One region of the Kocuria nitroreducens genome, then DNA from elsewhere that is predicted to be linked to it. Evidence: riboswitches for the same ligand, from Rfam matches in the RefSeq annotation. Region 1 holds a riboswitch; each other region holds the start of a gene.
The links. A riboswitch is a leader RNA that binds a small molecule or an ion and turns the genes downstream of it on or off. The one in region 1 is predicted to bind thiamine pyrophosphate.
Positions count from the first base shown of each region.

Region 1 (4,506 bases):
CATGACCATGGGCGGGACCGTCCAGCGGATCCGCACCGGCGTGACCTACGTGGTCGTCTCGGTGATCTCCTCCGTGCTGTTCCTGATCACCATCGCGATGATCTACGCGGCCACGGGAACCATCAACATGGCCGACCTCTCGGTCAAGCTCGAAGGCCTGCCGGTGGGCACCCAGATGCAGCTGCACCTGATGCTGCTCATCGCGTTCGGCATCAAGGCCGCCGTCTTCCCACTGTCCTTCTGGCTCCCGGACTCCTATCCGACCGCCTCCGCGCCCGTCACCGCCGTGTTCGCCGGTCTGCTGACCAAGGTGGGCGTGTACTCGATCATCCGCACCGAGACCGTGCTCTTCCCCGGGGACCGGCTCGACGACCTCCTGATGTGGGTCGCCCTGCTCACCATGGTGGTCGGCATCCTGGGCGCGCTGGCGCAGATCGACATCAAGCGCATGCTGTCCTTCACGCTGATCAGCCACATCGGGTACATGATCTTCGGCGTGGCGGTGGGCACCCAGGAGGCGCTCTCCGCCACGGTCTACTACGTGGCCCACCACATCGTGATCCAGACGAGCCTGTTCCTCGTGGCGGGGCTGATCGAGCGCCGCGGCGGTTCCACCAACGTGGACCGGCTGGCGGGGATGGCCAGGATCTCCCCGCTGCTGGCCCTGCTGTACCTCGTGCCCGCGCTCAACCTCGGGGGGATCCCGCCGTTCTCCGGCTTCCTGGGCAAGACCGGCCTGCTGCAGGCCGGCGTCAACCAGGGCGACGTCCTGGCCTACGCCCTCGTCGCGGGTTCCGTGGCGGTGTCCCTCCTGACCCTGCTCGCCATGATCCGGGTGTGGAACCGCGTGTTCCTGCGCTCGCCGGAGGACGCGGAGTACCCGGACCCGATCCTGCTGGCCCCGGTGCCCGCCGGCTCCCGGTTCCTGCTCACCTCGGGTGCCGTCGACGACCAGGCGGGCCGGTTCGCGGGCAAGGGCGACGTGCGCCTGATGTCCCCCTCGATGCTCGGCGGGGCCTCGGTCCTCGTCGCCGTGGGGGTGGCTCTGACCGTCTTCGCCGGGCCGCTGTTCCAGCTCGCGGACAACGCCGCGGAGAACCTGGTCCACCCCGAGCGCTACGTCCAGGCCGTGCTGGACCCCGCGTCCGCGCCGAGGCCCGTCGTGGAGGAGGCACCGTGACCCGGCCCAAGAACTCCCTGCTCGTCGAGCTGCCGCTGCTGGTGTGGCTCGTGGTCGTGTGGGGTGCCCTCTGGGGCGACTTCGGCGCCGGCAACCTGCTGGTCGGACTGGTCCTGGCCCTGCTCGTCACGTGGGTGCTGTACCTGCCGCCCGTCCAGTTGTCCGGCCGGTTCAACCTGCTCCAGTTCGCCGTCTTCGCCGTGACGTTCGTGTGGCAGGTCGCCAAGGCGAGCATCGAGGTCATGCTCATCGCGATCCTCGTGGGTCCGCGCGCGCGCAACGCCGTGGTCGGCGTCCAGCTGCGCACGCGCTCCGACCTGCTCCTGACGGCCACCGGCCACACCATGACCCTGATCCCCGGCTCGCTCGTCGTGGAGGTGGACCGTGCCGCCGGCACGCTGTACTTCCACGCGCTCAACGTCCGCAGCGCCGAGGAGGCCGAGGACTTCCGCCGCTCCGCGCTGCAGGTGGAGGCCGCCTGGATCCGGATCATGGGCACGCCGGAGGAGCTCGCCGCCCTGCGGGCCGAGCGACGCGGCGGAGGTGGCTCCCGCGCGGACCGGCGGGACAGCGCCGCCATCAGCTCCCCGGTCACCGCGAGCCAGCAGATCGTGGGCCGCCGCCGGGACGAGGTCGCAGCCGGCACCCCGAGAGACACCCCGGCCGGCACACCGAGAGACACCCTGGCCGACACCCCCGAGGAGGACCGACCGTGATGCAGATCGCCGTGGCCGTCGCGGCCGTGCTGCTCAGCGCGGCCGCCGCGGGCACCCTCTACCGCCTTGCCAAGGGACCGTCCCTGCTGGACCGCGTGGTGGCCACGGACGTGCTGCTGGCCATCGTCGCAGCCGCCCTCGCCGTGGAGATGGCCTACCACGGCCACCTCAACAACCTGATCCTCATGGTGATCGTCTCGCTGGTCGGATTCATCGGGTCCGTGACGGTGGCCCGCTTCGCCACCCAGACCGCCGAGCACGGGCGGTGAGCGCCGTGCTGGACACCGTCCTGGACGCCGCCGCGGCCGTGTGCCTCGTGGCCGGCGCGCTCATGTCCCTCGCCGCCGCGATCGGCCTGGTCCGCTTTCCGGACCTGCTGACGCGCATGCACGCCGGCACCAAGCCGCAGGTCTTCGGGCTGCTCCTCATGCTCACGGCCGTCGGCCTGGAGAACCGCGACCCGGTCATGATCCCGCTCATCGCCCTCGGCTGGATCTTCCAGCTGCTCACCGTGCCCGTCTCGGCGCACATGGTGGGCCGCTCGACCTACCGGACCAAGCACCTGAACCGCACCACGCTGACCCAGGACGACCTGCAGACGGTGCTCAACCGCGCAGCGGAGGGTTCCGGGGAGGGGGCCGCCGGGGCGCCCCCCCGTGCCCAGCCCGGACGGCCGGCGAGCGGACGGACAGCAGACTGACGGATCGGCGGCGACGCGTTAGGCTGGACGGGATCGACAGGGCGCACCCGCGTCCCCCCGGACGACAAGGAGCAGCACTCCATGAACACCAAGGTCCTCGAACTCGTGGGCACCGGCCTCTCGCTCGGCGGCGTGGCGCTCTCGCACAAGGTGCTCGGCGCCGCGTGGATGCGCATCACCGGCGACCCGCCCCCCGCCAAGAACCCGGACCCGGACGAGGCCTGGACGGGCATCATCATCTGGTCGCTCGTGACCGGCCTCGTGGGCACCATCATCAAGGTCAGCGTCTCCCGCAAGGTGGCCCAGATCGAGAACAAGTCCCAGGAGAACCCCAAGGCCTCGAGCCAGGCCGAGGTCTGAGACCCGGCGGGCACCTCACGAGGGGGCCCGTCCGGTCGGACACCGCACCGGTGTCCGACCGGGCGGGCCCCCTCGTCGTGGAGCGGGCGTGCGACGGGCGCACCGCGGGAACGCCGTGCGGGCGCGGCCGGGGTGCCGAGGCCGACGCGCGTGCACGGAACGGGCGACGGAGGGGTAGACTCGGTGCCACTGAACGACAGGGGAGCGCTCCCCGCCGGTGAGACCGGCGCGGCGCTGAGAGTGCGGATCGCCGCAGACCCTCGAACCTGCTCCGGTTAGCACCGGCGAAGGGAGTCGAGCATCTCAGGGGTGTTTCCCCGGGAGCGCGCCACCGGCGCGGCCCGCGGAACCCCGTCCCCTCCTGGCACCGACGGCTCGCTGAGCCCAGGAGGAACCCACCGTGAACACCACCACCCACCGTCCCGCCGGCCGCCCCGGCGCGTCCCGCACGTCGTCCTGGCGGGTCGTCGACATCGTCGTCGCCGCCGTCCTCGCCGCCGTGTGCGCGGTCGTCTTCTGGGCGTGGTCAAACCTGCTCTACCCCGTGGTCGGCACGGCCGCGGTCGCCTATCCGCCCGCCGTGGGCCTGATCGCCGGCGGCTGGCTCGTGGCCGGCGTGCTCGGCGGGCTGATCATCCGCAAGCCCGGTGCCGCCCTGTTCTGCGAGCTGCTCGCCGCCGTGATCGAGAGCTTCCTGGGCACCCACTTCGGCCTGCTGGTCATCCTCTCCGGCCTCGTCCAGGGCATCGGCGCGGAACTGGCCTTCGCCGCCTTCCGCTACCGCCGGTTCGATGCCCTCACGGCGGCCGTCGCGGGCGCCGTGAGCGGGATCTTCCTCGGCGTCCACGAGAACATCGTCTACAACTACGAGTGGGTGCTGGGCCACCAGGTGGTCTACGTGGTCCTGGCCGCCGTCTCGGGGGCGGTGCTCGCCGGCCTGCTCATGCAGGCCGTGGTGCGGGCCCTCGCGGCCACCGGTGTCCTGCAGGGCCTCGCCTCGGGGCGGGCCGTGCGGCGATGACGGCTCCCACGGCCCGCGGGGCGCGCGTCGAGGCCCGCGGCTTCGGCTGGCACCACCCCGGGCGGGAGACGGCGGCGCTGCGCGGTCTCGACCTCGTGGTGGAACCGGGGGAGCGGGTGCTCCTGCTGGGTCCCAGCGGGGCCGGCAAGTCCACGCTCCTGCACGCTCTGGCAGGAGTCCTCCACGACGAGGACGGGCAGTCCGTCTCCGGCGAGCTGCTCATCGACGGCGCGCTCCCGGAGCAGGCGCGCGGCCGCGCCGGGCTCGTGCAGCAGGACCCCGAGTCCCAGGTGGTGCTGTCCCGGATCGGCGACGACACCGCGTTCGGCCTGGAGAACCTCGCGGTGCCCCGCGAGCAGATCTGGCCGCGGGTGCGCGCGGCCCTCGACGACGTGGGCCTGGACCTCCCGCTCGACCACTCCACCGCGGCCCTGTCCGGCGGACAGAAGCAGCGCCTGGCGCTCGCGGGCGCCGTGGCGATGAGCCCGGGCCTGCTGCTGCTCGACGAGCCGACCGCCAACCTGGACCC
Region 1 covers NZ_JBHZTC010000022.1:55,111-59,616, reverse strand. Annotated here, with positions in the region: gene ACFYE1_RS14700 (Na+/H+ antiporter subunit D) at 1-1,180, shown strand, start outside; gene ACFYE1_RS14695 (Na+/H+ antiporter subunit E) at 1,177-1,896, shown strand; gene ACFYE1_RS14690 (monovalent cation/H+ antiporter complex subunit F) at 1,893-2,165, shown strand; gene mnhG (monovalent cation/H(+) antiporter subunit G) at 2,228-2,596, shown strand; gene ACFYE1_RS14680 (DUF4235 domain-containing protein) at 2,678-2,956, shown strand; TPP riboswitch at 3,145-3,266, shown strand; gene ACFYE1_RS14675 (ECF transporter S component) at 3,357-3,977, shown strand; gene ACFYE1_RS14670 (ABC transporter ATP-binding protein) at 3,974-4,506, shown strand, end outside.

Region 2 (4,506 bases), on a different contig from region 1:
CCGGCGGGGGCGTGCCCGGCCGGACGTCGCCGGCCGCCGCCGGTGTCGATCCCGCGGGCGGTCCCGGCACCGGGGGAGCCGCTGGGGGCAGGGTCTCGCCCGAGAGCACGGGCCCGTCCTCGCGGTGGCCCTTCTCCGCCTCGGTCAGCAGGGTCACGAACTGCTCGAGCTGCTCGGACCCGTCGTACTCCCGCGCCAGGAAGCGCTCGGCGCGGCGGCGCACCACCCGGTAGACCCTCCCGTCGTCGGGAATCCCGAGGTCCCGGGCGGCCCGCGCCACGGCGAGCGGAGGCTGCTCCGGAAGGGGGTTGGTGCCCCACTCCAGGAGCCCGGTCAGCAGCGGGCGCTCGAGCACGGTGGCCAGGGCCGCCCGGGCGCCCGGCACCCGGGTCAGCTCCAGCAGCCCGCTCGGCGGCGCGGACGGGCACCCAGGCACGTCGCTGGGCAGCCGGGCGGCGCGCTCCAACCAGAAGGTGTCGCCGAAGAGGGTGGCGAGCAGCACGGCCGCGGCGAGCCGGTCGTCGCTCGGCGCGGCGTCCTCCGGTGCGCCCTGCTCCCAGTGGGTGCCGAGGGCGCGGCGGGCGGGCTCACCGGCCAGACGGACGCGCAGCTGCGCGTCCTCCGGGCCGCGGGCGGTCTCTGCGGGACGCTCCACCGCGTGCCGCACCTGGGGGTCGAGCTCGGGGTCCATGGGCCACCTCTCCGTCGTCGTCCTGGGTCCATGCTCTCAGAACGTGCTGGGCGGCGGCGGGGAGCCGACGGTGAACAGGGGTCGCGAGCCGCCCCGGGCTCAGGCGGGGAGCAGGCTGCGCAGCTGCCCCGCGGCGACTCGGGGGTCGGAGGCCTCGGTGACGGCGCGGACGACGACAACGCCGCGCGCCCCGGCCGCCAGCACCTGCGGGAGCCGCTGCTCGTCGATGCCGCCGATGGCGAACCACGGCACGGGCGGGGCCTCCGCGTCCGCGTCCAGCCGGGCCTCCGTCAGCCCGGCGACCGCGCGGACGAACTCCAGCCCGGTGGCCGGGCGCCCCGGCTTGGTGGGCGTGGCCCAGACGGGACCCGTGCAGAAGTAGTCGACGTCCGGGTCCTCGAGCGCCGCCCGGGCCTGTCCGAGGTCGTGGGTGGAGCGCCCGATCAGCACGTCGGGGCCCAGCAGCTGCCGGGCCTGGGCGGGGGCGAGGTCGTGCTGGCCCACGTGGAAGACGTCGGCGCCCACCAGCGCGGCGATGTCGGCGCGGTCGTTGACGGCGAACAGGGCACCGTACTCGGCGGCGACCCGGCCCAGCAGCCGCAGCGCGGCGATCTCCTCGTCCGCGTCGATGCTCTTGTCCCGCAGCTGCACGATGCTCGCGCCACCGGCGTACGCGGCGTGCAGGAACTCCTCGAGGTCGCCGCGGTCGCGGCGGGCGTCCGTGCACACGTACAGCCGGGCGGCGAGGAGCTTCGCCGTCCGGGCGTCTCGCAGGGAGGACTCGGCAGGGGCAGAGGTGTCACGGGTATGCTGGGCCACACGCTGATGATAGGTCAGCGGTTCTGCGGGAGCCCCATCGAGGGCTGAGAGGGCGTCCAACGCCGACCGCCACACCTGATGCGGATCATGCCGCCGTAGGAAAGGACGTTCCGTGTGACTTCCGCGCACCCCGCCCCGACGACCGCACCGCACGCGCTGGTCGGGCAGCCCGAGCACGTCCGGGCCGACGTCGCCGTGATCGGCGCCGGAGTGATCGGCCTGGCCACCGCCTGGGAGCTGCGCCGCCGCGGCCGCTCGGTGGCCGTGGTGGACCCCGAGCCGGGCTCCGGCGCGAGCCGCGCCGCGGCCGGGATGCTCGCCCCGGTGAGCGAGGTCCAGTACCAGCAGGAGCCCCTGTACCCCCTCATGACCGCCTCGGCCGCCGAGTACCCGGCGTTCGTGGCAGCCCTCGAGCAGGCCGCCGTGGGGTCGGTGGGCCACCGGGCCACCGAGACCCTGGTCTGCGGCGTGGACGCCGCCGACCGGCAGGCCCTGGCGGAGCTCCGCGAGCTGCAGGGCCGCCACGGCATGACCGTGGAGCAGCTGACGCTGCGGGCCGCCCGGGCCCTCGAGCCCGCCCTGAGCCCGCGGCTGTCCGCCGCGTTCCGGATCCCGGACGACCACCAGGTCGACCCGCGCCGCCTGGTGGCCGGGCTGCTCGCCGCCCTCGTCACCCCGGCGCTCCCGGAGCCCGCTGAGGACTCGGAGCCCGCTGAGGACTCGGAGTCCTCGAGGCCTCCGGAGCTCTCCGAGCCCTCGGCCGCTCGTGACGGCGGACCGGCCCGCCTCGTCCACGACCGCGCCACGGGGCTGCGCCGCAACGCCGAGGGCGCCGTGACCGGCGTCCGCCTGGCCGGCGGCGGGATGGTCTCCGCGACCTGGACGGTCCTGGCCCCCGGCGCCGACCTCGGTGACCTCGAGGGGCTGCCGGAGGACTGGCACCCGCCCCTGCGGCCGGTGCACGGGGACATCCTGCGGGCCCGGGTCCCCGGCGGGGCGCCCGAGCTGATCGAGCGCACCGTCCGCGGCCTGGTGCACGGGGCGCCCGTCTACCTGGTGCCCCGCACCGACGGCACCGTGGTGATCGGGGCGACCTCCCGCGAGGACGGCCTGACCGGCCCCAGCGCCGGCGGCGTGTTCCGGCTGCTGCGCGACGCCCAGGCGCTCGTGCCCGGCGTCGCCGAGCTCGAGCTGATCGAGGTGCTGGCCCGCGCCCGGCCCGGCACCCCCGACGACATCCCGTACCTGGGCCGGGTCCGCGACCCGGACGGCTCGCCCGTGGCGGGGCTCGTGGTCTCCACCGGCTACTTCCGCCACGGCGTCCTGCTCGCCCCGCTGGCGGCCCGGCTCGCCGCGCAGCTGGTGGCCGGAGGCACCGGACCCGATCCGGCCGCCGACGCCGAGCACCTCGCCACCACCGATCCGCACCGCTTCGACCGACCGGTCGAGGCCCGTCGAGGGGATCCCGGGCCGGCCGCCGCCGGACCCGGACCCCGGAGCAGGAGCTCCCGATGACCGCCATCACCCTCAACGGCCGCCCGCGCCACGTGGCGGAGGAGACGACCGTCGTCGACCTCGTCGCCGAGACCGTCGGCCGGGCGCTGGGCCCCGACGGCGCCCCGCTGGACGGCGGGCGCCTCGGCGTGGCCGTGGCCGTGGACGCCGCGGTCGTGCCCCGCAGCCGCTGGCGGCGGACCCCCGTGGCGGAGGGCCAGGCCGTCGAGATCATCACCGCCGTCCAAGGAGGCTGACGTGACCGTCCCGCATCCCGACCCGCTCGTGCTCGACGGCACGGAGCTGTCCTCCCGGCTGATCATGGGCACCGGCGGCCTCAGCTCGCTGCACACCCTCGAGCAGGCGCTGCTGGCCTCCGGCACCGAGCTGACCACCGTGGCCCTGCGCCGCTACGCGCCCGGTCAGGGCGACTCCCTCTTCGCGCTGCTCGAGCGCAACGACATCCGGATCCTGCCCAACACGGCCGGGTGCTACACGGCCCGGGACGCGCTGCTGACCGCCGAGCTCGGCCGGGAGGCCTTGGAGACCGACTGGGTCAAGCTCGAGGTGATCGCCGACGAGGACACCCTGCTGCCCGACGTCGTGGAGCTTCTCGACGCCACCGAGCAGCTCGTGGCGCGCGGCTTCACGGTCTTCGCCTACACCTCCGACGACCCCGCCGTGGCGCGCCGGCTCGAGGACCTGGGTGCGGCCGCGGTGATGCCCCTGGGCGCCCCCATCGGCACGGGCCTGGGCATCCTCAACCCGCACAACATCGAGCTCATCGCCTCCCGGGCGTCCGTGCCCGTGGTGCTCGACGCCGGGATCGGCACCGCCTCCGAGGCCGCCCTGGCCATGGAGCTGGGCTGCGACGCCGTGCTCCTGGCCAGCGCCGTCACCCGCGCCCAGGACCCGGTGGCGATGGCCACCGCGATGCGGCACGCGGTGGTCGCCGGCCGGCTCGCCGCCGGTGCCGGTCGCATCCCGGCCCGCCGCCACGCCCAGGCGTCCTCGCCGATGGCCGGGCGGATCGATCCGGACGTGCCGGAGGCCGGACCCGCCGCCGGCCCGGTGGACGTGCCGCGCGGGGACTGGGCGCCCGTGGGAGAGCGGCCGTGAGCCCGCTGCCCCCGCTCGTCGAGCCCGGCCCCGAACTGACCCGCGAGGAGCTCGAGCGCTACGCCCGGCACCTGACCCTGCCGGGGATCGGACCCCTGGGCCAACGGCGGCTGGGCAGCGCCCGCGTGCTCGTCGTCGGCGCCGGAGGACTGGGCTCCCCGGCCCTGCAGTACCTCGCCGCGGCGGGGGTCGGGACCATCGGGATCGTCGACGACGACGTCGTGGCGGTCTCCAACCTGCAGCGCCAGGTGGTGCACACGACCGCCGACGTCGGCCGCCCCAAGGCCGCCTCGGCCGCGGAGTCCGTCACCGCCCTCAACCCCCTCGTGCGGGTGCGCACCCACCCCGTCCGGCTGGCCGCCGACAACGCCGTGGACATCCTC
Region 2 covers NZ_JBHZTC010000018.1:51,664-56,169, forward strand. Annotated here, with positions in the region: gene ACFYE1_RS13010 (hypothetical protein) at 1-691, opposite strand, end outside; gene thiE (thiamine phosphate synthase) at 791-1,510, opposite strand; TPP riboswitch at 1,526-1,629, shown strand; gene ACFYE1_RS13020 (FAD-dependent oxidoreductase) at 1,625-3,025, shown strand; gene thiS (sulfur carrier protein ThiS) at 3,022-3,261, shown strand; gene ACFYE1_RS13030 (thiazole synthase) at 3,326-4,123, shown strand; gene moeB (molybdopterin-synthase adenylyltransferase MoeB) at 4,120-4,506, shown strand, end outside.
Region 2: linked by a shared signal. The riboswitch ahead of ACFYE1_RS13020 (FAD-dependent oxidoreductase) and the one ahead of ACFYE1_RS14675 (ECF transporter S component) in region 1 are both predicted to bind thiamine pyrophosphate.

Region 3 (4,506 bases), on a different contig from region 1:
CGACGATCTCGGCCGTGACCTTGACGCTCGCCAGGGTCTGGGCATCCGAGGTGATCTTGTCCCCGTCGACCAGCAGCAGGGCAGGGAGCTCGATGGTGCTGCCTGCTCCGCCGGCGACGCGGTCAAGGGTAACGAGGTCTCCGACGGAAACCTTTTCCTGGCGGCCGCCAGCGCGGACAATCGCGTACACCACTTGGGAACTCACTTCTCTCGACGTCATGTTTAAACAGTGTGGGTCGAGCGCATACCTGTCAGGACCAACGACGTTGAGACGAGCTGCCGGTGACCGGCCCGTGGGACCAGGCCGAGGTCAGCGCAGGTTCGCCGCAATTCAGGAACTGCACCCGCATGTGCCGCCAGGTGGGGTGTCGAGTTTTTACACGCGCGCACCGGCATGGCACCGAAGATCAAGACTACTCGATCAGGTCAGTGCCCGCCAACCGACGCTCCGCCACCGGCGCGGCGAAGAAGTCGCGCTCGAGCGCGCAGGCCTCCAGGAACACCTCCCGCATCCGGTCCCGGACGTCCGCCGGGGCCTCCCGGGCGGCGGCGTCGAGCAGCAGGCGGGCCGTGCGGGTGGCCTCCTGGAACTCCTCGTCCGCGTACGTGGCCAGCCAGTCCGCGTAGGGGTGCTCGTCGGTCCCGCCGGCCGTGGCGAGCTCGCCCAGGTGGCGCCCCACGTCCGCGTAGACCCAGTAGCACGGCAGCACGGCGGCGAGGCCCACCGGGTAGGGCTCGGCGGCGGTGGCGGCGAGCAGGAACGTGGTGTAGCGCCGGGTCACCTCGCCGAGCCCGGCCCGGGCGCCGCCGGCCCCGGCGTGCTGCAGCCGGGCCCGGTGCAGCTGCGCCTCGGTCTCGGTGCAGGACACGGCACCGGCCGCGAAGAACAGCCGCTGCTCCTCGTCGGGCGCCCTGGCCGCGAGCAGGGCAAGCGCCCGGCTGTAGCCGTCGAGGTACTGCAGGTCCTGGTCCAGGTAGGCGAGGAAGCGGTCCGGCTCGAGCCGGCCGTCGCCGAGGAGCCGGACGAACTCGAGCTCCTCGATCTCGCGCCGCACGGCCGCGGAGGCCTCCCACAGCTCGTCGCTGAACCGCTCCGGCGCGGTGCCCCAGGTCTCCAGGGCGCCCTGGACGTGGTGGAAGTGGTGGACGGGGCCGCTCCCGTGGCCGACGGAGAGCTCTCCGGCGGTCTCGAGAGCCCCGCGCAGCCAGTTCCGGGCGATCCGCAGGCTGCGGGACCAGTCCCCGTGCCGCACCTGGAGGGTGGCCAGGGCCGAGGAGAGGGAGCACCCGGTGCCGTGGGAGTTCTCGGTGGGCACGCGGGCGCCGTCGAACGCCGCGAGGGGCTCGGGGGCGTCCGGGCCCACGAGGGCGTCGGGCGTCCGGTCCCCGGTGAGGTGCCCGCCCTTGACGAGCACCAGGGTCCCGTGCGCGCGGGCCACGCGGTGGCCCTGGGCAAGGGCCTCCTGCCACGACGACGCGGTGTCCTCCCCGGCGAGCACGGCGAGCTCCTGCAGGTTGGGGGTGATCAGGTCGGCGAGGCCCAGCATCGAGCGCAGGGCGTCCTCCGCCTCGCTCTCCAGGAGGCGGCCCCCGGAGGTCGCGACCATGACAGGGTCCAGGACCACGACCGGCGGCCGGTGGACCCCGAGCCACCGGGCGACGGCCTCGATGACCGGCACGGACCCGAGCATCCCGATCTTGACGGCGTCGATCTCGACGTCCTCGGCGACCGCGTCGAGCTGGGCGGAGAGGACCTCGACGGGCGGGACGTGGATGGAGCGCACGCCCACGGTGTTCTGGACGACGACGGCGGTGACGGCGCTCATCCCGTAGCCGCCCATCGCGGCGATCGACTTGAGGTCGGCGTGCTGGCCGGCGCCGCCCGTGGGGTCGGTGCCGGCGATGGCCAGCACGCGGGGCACGCGGGCGGTCACGGGGCCACCTCCTCGGCGGCCGCGGCGGCGTCCTCGGCGAGCGCGGGGTCCGGCGGCACCGGTCTCTCGGCTGCCGGTGTGCGGGCGGACGTGGGTACGGCATCGCGCATCTGCGACATCCCTTCGCTAGTACTGGCTAGATCAGGTTCGACGGGTGTGTTCTCAGCCGCTCGCGCGGCACCCCGTGTCAGGTGTCCTGCCAGTCTAGTGGTCCCGCTGGAGCCGGGACGCGGACGGAGTCCGCTCGCAGGCTCAGAACATGCCGTTGGCGTGCGCCGTTCTCTCGGGAACCGGCTGCGCGACGCCCCAGTGCTCCACGATCCGGCCGTCGCCGAGGCGCCAGAGGTCGTAGCAGGCGACCGTGCCGGCGGCTCCGTCCCCGCGGTCGCCGCCGGTGACGGCCTCCGCGACGGTCAGCACGAAGTTCCCCTCGCCGACCACCCGGCGCAGCCGCCGGTACGCGGGCTGCGGGCCGTCCGGCGTGCGAGCCGCGTGCTCGGTGCAGCCCCGGGAGCTCATGTGGTCCTGGACGGCGCGGTGGTCACCCGCGACGAGGGCGGACTCGACCCACTCGGCGGCGATGCGCTTGTTGTCCTGCGTCCGATCGCGGTCCGTGACCGCGACGGGACCGTCGAGCTGCGGGCGGGCGCCGTCGGAGCGCGTGCGCAGGGGCTCGAAGACGTCCCAGTGCTCGGCGATCCGCCCGTCCTCCACGCGGAAGACGTCGAAACCGACCAGGGGCTCCGGACCGAGTCCCTCGTAGGCCGAGTGGGCGCCCATTGTCCCGTGGTCGTCGAGCATCCGCACGAGGTCCACGCGGAAGTCGTCGGGGATGCTGCGCACGAACTGCCTGATGCCGTCGCGCCCGTCCTGGGCGAGCGGCGAGTGCTGGATGAAGTCCTCCGTGTAGTGCCGGTCCACGGTCGACGGATCCCGGCGGACGAAGACGTCCGTGGCGACGGCGCGGACGGTGTCTGCACTGGTCATGGCGGTTCTCCCTGGAACGGGCGGCCGCTCGCCCCGGCGGACGGGACGGCGGCCCCGGCTGTGCTGTGGTGCGCACCACAGTACGCCGCCGCGCGGGGGCGGGGCCGGCCGGGACGGTCCACGACGGCGGAGGACCCCGACCGTGCTGGTCGGGGTCCTCCGGGATCCTGCTCGGCGGGGCGGCTCAGCCCCGGTCGGCGGGCTCGCCGCTGGTGAGGTCCTCGGCCTTAACGCCGACGCCGACGACGGTCGGCGCCGGGCGGGAGGAGTCCTCCGGGGAGCGCTGGGTGACGGCCTTGGCCTCGTGCCGGGCGCCCTCTGCGGCAGCCGCCTGGCCGGCGGTCACCTCGGCCTCGCCCGGGCGGGCGGCCGGGGCCGAGGCCCGCCGGCTGCGCCGACGGGGCCGAGCCGGCTCGGCGCTCGACGGCTCCGGAGCCGCCGGGGTGGGAGCCTGCTGCTCCGTACTCCCTGGCGCCGCACTCTCCCGCCCCAGGGTCTCCTGCGCGGCGCCCCGCGCCCGGGGGTCCTCCGCAGCGGTGGCCTGCTCAGCGGTGGCCTGCTCAGGGGCATCGTCGGCAGCGGTGACCGTCTCAGCGGCGGCTCGCGCAGGGCTGGCCTCCTGGCCGGCGGAGGCGGCGTCCGGCTCCTGCTGCCCGAAGGCCTCCGCGAGGGAGTCCAGGCTCAACGGGCGGGCCTCGGCGGGCTCCTCGACGACCGCATGACCCTGCGGCAGCTCGATCACCTCGCCGTTGATCCGCAGGCGCGAGCCCGGCTCGGCCGGCGCCGCGTCGGCGGGAACCTGCTCCGGTGCGGCCGGGGCGGAACTCTCCTCCGCCTCCGGCTGCTGCTCGGCGGCGGCGTCCGCACCCTGGCCGCGGTTGCGGCTGCGCTTGCCGCGACGCTTCTTCCGGGAACGCCCCGAGCCCTCGGGCCGGGACTCCACCGGCTGGGCGGTCTCCTCGGCGCGCTCCACCTCCTCCGCGGCGACCTCCTCGTGATGGGTGGCGGCGGCGATCGTCGCGAACGCCGTCCGCGCGGCCTCGGCCTTGGCCTTCTCCGCGGGGTCGGGCTCGGCGGACCGCTGCTCCGTCCGGGCGGACTGCTGCTCGCGCTGGTTCCCGCGGCCGCGCTTGCGCTCCGTGCGGTTCGGCCGCTGGTCGCGGGACTCGGCCGTGGCGCCACCGGAGCGGCCCTCGAGCGGGTGGTCGTGGACCACCACGCCGCGACCGGCGCAGTGCTCGCACGGCTCGGAGAACACCTCGAGCAGGCCGGTGCCCATGCGCTTGCGCGTCATCTGCACGAGGCCCAGCGAGGTCACCTCCGCCACCTGGTGCTTGGTGCGGTCCCGGCCCAGGCACTCCACCATCCGGCGCAGCACGAGGTCCCGGTTGGACTCGAGCACCATGTCGATGAAGTCGATCACGATGATCCCGCCGATGTCCCGCAGCCGCAGCTGCCGCACGATCTCCTCGGCGGCCTCCAGGTTGTTCTTGGTGACGGTCTCCTCGAGGTTGCCGCCCGAGCCGGTGAACTTGCCGGTGTTCACGTCGACCACCGTCATCGCCTCGGTGCGGTCGATCACGAG
Region 3 covers NZ_JBHZTC010000008.1:3,245-7,750, reverse strand. Annotated here, with positions in the region: gene rplU (50S ribosomal protein L21) at 1-193, opposite strand, end outside; gene ACFYE1_RS06860 (bifunctional hydroxymethylpyrimidine kinase/phosphomethylpyrimidine kinase) at 414-1,934, opposite strand; TPP riboswitch at 2,036-2,129, opposite strand; gene ACFYE1_RS06855 (nuclear transport factor 2 family protein) at 2,187-2,921, opposite strand; gene ACFYE1_RS06850 (Rne/Rng family ribonuclease) at 3,106-4,506, opposite strand, start outside.
Region 3: linked by a shared signal. The riboswitch ahead of ACFYE1_RS06860 (bifunctional hydroxymethylpyrimidine kinase/phosphomethylpyrimidine kinase) and the one ahead of ACFYE1_RS14675 (ECF transporter S component) in region 1 are both predicted to bind thiamine pyrophosphate.